2 regions of the Listeria grandensis genome follow, and region 1 is predicted to be linked to the other one. Evidence: predicted binding sites of a transcription regulator. Region 1 holds the regulator's gene; the other holds the start of a gene.
The links. The regulator LexA, encoded in region 1, represses DNA repair genes until DNA is damaged. The targets are predictions, from matches to a motif close to CGAACATATGTTCG.
Positions count from the first base shown of each region.

Region 1 (3,429 bases):
AGACTACTTAAATGATGGTCTGAATATTGCGGGAATTAAGAAAATGTACCAAATGCAGCAAGAGGAACAAAAGTCACCGCTCACCGATGAGGATGTGCGTAAGATTTTACGAAAAGAAATGCAACAAGCAGGCCGTTTTGTGAAACAAGATGCTTCTGGGAAACAGCAATTACCGAGATTTTGACACACGATATTTACTTTTAAAAAGTTTATATAATATCAATTATTGGGAGGATTTAATTATGACGACATCGTATACTAAAGAAGACATTTTTCGCTTCGCAGACGAACAAAATGTGAAATTCATCCGCTTGCAATTCACGGATATCCTAGGAATTATTAAAAACGTGGAAATTCCGGTGAGCCAACTAGGTAAAGCATTGGATAATAAGATGATGTTTGATGGTTCCTCTATTGAAGGTTTTGTCCGTATTGAAGAATCGGATATGTACTTATTCCCAGACCTTGCGACGTGGGTAGTATTCCCATGGACAGCGGAGAAAGGGAAAGTAGCAAGACTTATTTGTGATATTTATAATCCAGACGGAACGATTTTTGCGGGAGATCCTCGTGCTAACTTAAAACGTGTATTAGCCGAAATGCATGATTTAGGATTTACAGATTTTAACTTAGGACCAGAGCCCGAATTTTTCTTATTCAAGTTGGATGAGAAAGGGAAACCAACGCTAGAATTGAATGATAATGCCGGTTATTTCGACTTGGCGCCAACTGATTTAGGCGAAAATTGTCGTCGTGACATCGTGTTAGAGTTAGAAGAAATGGGCTTTGAAATTGAAGCGAGCCATCATGAAGTTGCACCTGGTCAACACGAAATTGATTTCAAATATGAGGATGCGGTCACTGCTTGTGATAATATCCAAACATTCAAATTAGTCGTAAAAACAATTGCTCGTAAACACGGCTTGCATGCAACGTTTATGCCGAAACCATTATTTGGTGTCAACGGCTCTGGAATGCATTTCAATATGTCCTTATTCAATGAATCTGGCAATGCTTTCTTTGATGAAAACGGAGAAGAGCAACTAAGCGAAACAGCTTACCAATTCTTGGCGGGTATGTTGAAGCATGCACAAGGCTATACAGCTGTAACTAATCCAACGGTCAATTCGTTTAAGCGTCTAGTGCCAGGTTATGAGGCGCCTTGTTACATTGCATGGTCAGGGAAAAATCGTAGCCCTCTTGTTCGTGTTCCAAGTTCACGTGGTTTAAGTACTCGCTTGGAGCTTCGTAGTGTCGATCCAGCAGCGAATCCGTACTTAGCAATGGCTGTATTATTACGTGCTGGCTTAGATGGTATTAAGAACAAATTGACGCCGCCAAAACCAGTAGATCGTAATATTTATGGTATGAATGAAGAAGAGCGTCACGCGCATGGAATTTATGATCTTCCAGAAAGCTTGGCACTTGCATTGAAAGAACTTGTTAACGATGAGGTTATTGTGGATGGCTTAGGTGAACACATTTTAGAGCACTTTGTAGAGGCGAAAATCATTGAATGTGACATGTTTAGAACAGCGGTCCATCAATGGGAACGCGATCAATATATGGAAATATATTAATAGAAAGTACAAAAAGAGCTTTTCCCACCGTGGTGGGAAAAGCTCTTTTGACTTGGCCTTAACGAATGTCGCGGTATAAACCGATCACTTTTCCGAGTATAGATACGTTTCTAAGCAGTAAAGGTTTCATGGAGTCATTCTCAGGCTGTAATCGGAAATGGCTAGATTCTCTGAAAAACCGCTTGCACGTTGCTTCATTATCATCCGTCATAGCAACAACAATTTCGCCGTTATTAGCAGAATTTTGCTGTCTTACGATAACTTTGTCACCATTTAGAATTCCAGCGTTAATCATACTTTCACCATCGATTTCTAACATGAAAATCTCTGTTTCACCGTTAGCCATATACTCAGGTAGTGGAAAATATTCATCGATATTCTCAACGGCAGTAATAGGTATTCCTGCTGTTACTTTACCAATTATAGGAACATTAATAACATGTGGGGTCGCTATGTCGTCTTCCAATGACAAAATTTCAATAGCTCTAGGCTTTGTAGGATCTCTCCTTATCAGACCTTTCCCTTCAAGTCGTGCTAAATGTCCATGAACGGTCGAACTAGAAGCTAAACCAACTGCTTCACCGATTTCACGTACGGAAGGTGGATAGCCTTTGTCTTTTACTTCTGACTTGATAAAGTCATAGATATCTTGTTGCCGTTTTGATAATTTCATTTGTTTCACCCCGTTCACTCTTTCATTACTTCTTTTATTAATCCCAGTATATCAAAGTTTTTTTGGATATGCAAACAATTGTTCGTTTTTTTTATTGACATAACAGAACGAGTGTTCTATAATGAATAAAAAGCGAACATATATTCTTTTGGAGGGATAAACGATGACTTTAAAAACAATTTGGGATCGGTATTATATTGCTATTATTTTTATTATTACATGTTTTGTTTTAGGCGCTGTGTTATTGATAGTAACTGTGAATCAGGCGGAATCTGACTATAACGAGGTCAGTGTTGCTAGTGGGGATTCGATTTGGGGACTAGCGGATGAGTATGCTGGTAAGTATAAGATGAGTAAGCAAGAATTTGTCGCATGGGTGGAGAAAGAGAACCAAATCATCGATGGTAAGTTAACAGCGGGCGAAATGGTTACAATTCCTGTAAAAAGGATGAACTCAGACATAGATAGCTCCATCCAATTAGCAGATAAATAGTTAGTGCACAATACTTTAAAAAACCTGCCTTTTCATGTAAAATAAGCGGTGACAATGATAGAAAAGAGGTTTTTGGATGTTTAAAGAGTTTAAAGCATTTATTTCGAAAGGAAATGCTTTAGGTATGGCGATTGGTATTGTCATCGGAGCTGCGTTTACAAGTATTGTAAACTCGCTTGTGAATGATATTATTATGCCCCCGCTAGGTTTGTTGATAGGGAATGTGGATTTTACAAATCTGTTTATTAGTTTGAACGGGGCGCACTATGATACTTTAAAAGCAGCACAAGCGGCTGGAGCGCCTACCATTAATTATGGGATGTTTATTAATAACGTTATTAGTTTCCTAATTATTGCTTTTTCTGTATTTTTGATTATTAAATTGGTTTCGAAGTACATACCTCTGGAGCCGAAGAAGCCAGCGACGAAAGAATGCCCTTATTGTTTATCGGCTATTCCAGAACAAGCAACAAAATGTTCGCAATGTACTTCTGATTTATCTATAAAAGAAGAGCCAGAAGTTTCTGTATAGGATGGAAGTCAAGACGCAAGGAGGAGAATTATGCTAGAAAAGAAAAAAATAGACCGGATTAATGAATTGTCTCGCAAAAAGAAGGCGGGAATACTGACGGTGGAAGAGAAGTTAGAACAAGATGCATTACGACAAGAATATATTAAATCTT
Region 1 covers NZ_JAASUG010000002.1:158,281-161,709, reverse strand. Annotated here, with positions in the region: gene HCJ54_RS03390 (MerR family transcriptional regulator) at 1-184, shown strand, start outside; gene glnA (type I glutamate--ammonia ligase) at 243-1,580, shown strand; gene lexA (transcriptional repressor LexA) at 1,639-2,253, opposite strand; gene yneA (cell division suppressor protein YneA) at 2,417-2,746, shown strand; gene mscL (large conductance mechanosensitive channel protein MscL) at 2,823-3,278, shown strand; gene HCJ54_RS03365 (DUF896 domain-containing protein) at 3,309-3,429, shown strand, end outside.

Region 2 (3,429 bases), on a different contig from region 1:
CGTTCAAAATCGAGTGCTTTTGCTGCATCTTTCATCTCGTGTTCCAACTCTTCAATGAAGGCAAGCCGTTCTTTCTTATTCATCTTGCTAAGATCTTTCAGATGCTCGGCTTCTCTTTCCTCAGCAGCCGTAGTCGCAGCAATGACGCCACGCACGTCTTTTATAATTGTTTGCGGTGTAATGCCATGTTCGATATTATATGCCTCTTGAATTTCCCGGCGACGCGACGTTTCACTGATTGCGAATTTCATAGAGTCGGTCATTTTATCAGCGTACATAATGACTCTACCATTTTGGTTACGCGCAGCTCGGCCAATTGTCTGTACCAAGGAACGTTCCGAACGTAGGAATCCTTCTTTATCAGCATCCAAAATGGCCACAAGTGAAACTTCTGGAATATCGATTCCTTCACGCAACAAGTTGATCCCTACAAGGACATCGTATACACCTAGGCGCAAATCGCGAATAATCTCAATTCGCTCTAATGTTTTTATTTCGGAATGTAAATACTGGACTTTAATTCCGGTCTCTTTCAGATAATCCGTTAAGTCCTCCGACATTTTCTTCGTCAGTGTCGTAATTAAAACGCGCTCATTCTTCTTAATGCGATCATTAATTTCATCGATTAAATCATCAATTTGGCCTTCAATTGGACGAATATCAATAATTGGATCCAGTAGCCCCGTGGGACGAATGATCTGTTGGATAACATCTGGATTACGCTCTAATTCATATGGTCCTGGCGTAGCTGAAATGTACATAATCTGGTTCACATGTTTCTCGAATTCTTCCAATCGTAACGGACGATTATCTAGTGCGGATGGCAAACGGAAACCATGATCTACCAGCATTTGTTTACGCGCTTGGTCTCCGTTGTACATTCCACGAATTTGCGGCATCGTTACATGTGACTCATCGATGACAATTTGGAAATCATCTGGGAAAAAGTCCAGCAACGTATATGGTGTAGAGCCTGCTTCTCGCAAAGATAAATGGCGTGAATAATTCTCTACTCCAGAGCAGTAACCCATCTCTTCCATCATCTCAATATCATAATTCGTACGTTGTTCAAGACGTTGTGCTTCTAGTAATTTATTATCAGCACGCAACACTTTCAAGCGAGCTTCCAATTCTGCCTTGATATTCACAATCGCCTTCTGCATAATATCTGGTCGCGTCACAAAGTGGGAAGCTGGGAAAATGGAAACATGGTCGCGTTCCCCAATGATTTCACCTGTTAACGCGTCTACTTCCCGGATCCGTTCAATCTCATCTCCGAAAAATTCAACTCGCATACAGTGCTCATCACGAGATGCCGGAAAAATTTCAACAACGTCCCCGCGAACCCGAAAACGACCGCGTTGAAAATCAATATCGTTGCGATCATACTGTATTTCTACTAAATCACGCAATAATTGATCGCGACTAATCTCCATTCCTGGTCGTAGTGAAACCAGCATTGCACCGTATTCCTCTGGCGAACCCAAGCCATAAATACAAGACACACTGGCAATAATAATCACATCACGGCGTTCAAATAAAGATGCCGTTGCCGAATGTCGTAATTTATCAATTTCATCGTTGACACTGGAATCCTTCTCAATAAATGTATCTGTCTGTGGTACGTAGGCTTCCGGTTGATAGTAATCATAGTAACTCACAAAATATTCCACTGCATTATCTGGAAAAAATTCTTTAAACTCACTATATAATTGCCCTGCTAACGTCTTATTATGTGCAATGACAAGCGTAGGCTTATTCACTTCTTGAATCACATTAGAAACCGTAAAAGTCTTCCCTGTTCCCGTTGCACCAAGCAAGGTTTGATGCTTAATACCACTATTTAAACCAGCCACTAATTTCTCAATGGCTTTGGGCTGATCGCCTTGTGGTGTGTACTTCGAAACTAGTTGAAATGTATCCTTCACCTTTTCCCCTCCTTTAGCAAAACGAAAGCGAGCCTAGGCAAATCCCAGACTCATTACTTACACTTATTCTACCATAATTGTTCGAAAACCACCAGTAAAAAGCGAAAATACGTTCGTATTTATATCACGAATATATCTTCGCTTTCTTTACTACCATTCCTTGTCTGCTTGACGCAATCTAGCAAGCATATGTGTCGCTAAAAAGAACCCAATTGTCATCGAAATGGCGTCAATGAATATAAGCCACCATGTGTTTGTAAAGCCTAAGCGAGCAGAGACGGCGATTAAGATGACGGTCAGTCCTAACCCAACAAAGCGGTGGTATGTTATTCGAGACAAAATAATGACCAACAACCCAGGAAAAATAAACGCCGAAATTAGCTGATCCCACATAGGCTTCGCACTCCCTTTTAATTATCTTCTTTTAGAACGCGTGCTTTGATTTCAGTTGTTAATGCTGGTAAGTCAGTTTTTTCAATCCCTTTTTCAGCGAGAAGATCTGGTAGGATTTCGCGGAGGAAATACTGAACGCAATTCATTTCACGGAATTGGTAGATCGTTTCTAAAGCCTCACTATATATTTTAGTGAACGTTGGCTCTGGATTGCCTTTTTGAATTTCGCCGAATGATTCGTACAGCAAATCAACTTTATCTGCTACAGCGAGAATGCGACCTTCTAACGTGTCATCTTTCCCCTCTTTCAGCAGGACATGATAAATTGCTTGGAATTCCGTTGGGATTTCGTTATCAATAAAATTTCGTGTCATCGTTTCTTCGACCTCGGATAACATTTCGCGAAGCTCGGATGTCGCATATTTAACCGGCGTTTTGATATCCCCGATGAACAGTTCTGGGTAATCATGATTCAGTGCTTTTTCGTATAGAGCACGCCAATTAACCGCTTGTCCCGCCTGTTCTTCTACATTGCCTAAGAACTGTGCTACTTGTGTCACTTTGAAGGAATGTTCGGCGACGGAGTGCTCTTGGTATTTGAACTTTCCTGGACAGCGATAAATATTCTCTAAATCTGATAAACTGCGAAAATATTGATGAATTCCCATTTTATTTCACTCCTCATTGTTCTTCTTGTTTTTTGTTATCCGGATGCGTATTTTCTACTTCTCTCATGATCAACGCGGAGCTAAAGCCAAGCAATGCAATAATAGCCGCGGAATATTGTCTGAAATTGTCTGCTGCAAAAATATAAATAAGCCCCATAAAAATAAGTGTTGTCAAAATACCCCAGGTAAATAGTTTATGTCCACGTGCCGCGCCTACTTTCATCACTGAGTAAATGCCGACATAACAAACGGCTTGGATCAGGATAAACTGGACAATGGAGATAATAATGACGGAAGTTAAATCATCGTTGAACATGATAGCCATGACAGAGACGGCGAGTAGGGCGATAATACCCAAAATAACGATTACTTTTTTGCTACTTGATAATTGTTTCATGTTCTTCCCCCAAATGGCGTTCTTTTTTAACTAGTATAACGAG
Region 2 covers NZ_JAASUG010000006.1:3,431-6,859, forward strand. Annotated here, with positions in the region: gene uvrB (excinuclease ABC subunit UvrB) at 1-1,928, opposite strand, end outside; gene HCJ54_RS09125 (CsbA family protein) at 2,079-2,321, opposite strand; gene HCJ54_RS09130 (HD domain-containing protein) at 2,339-2,989, opposite strand; gene HCJ54_RS09135 (hypothetical protein) at 3,003-3,386, opposite strand.
Region 2: the regulator LexA is predicted to act here: its motif matches at 2,031-2,044, upstream of uvrB (excinuclease ABC subunit UvrB).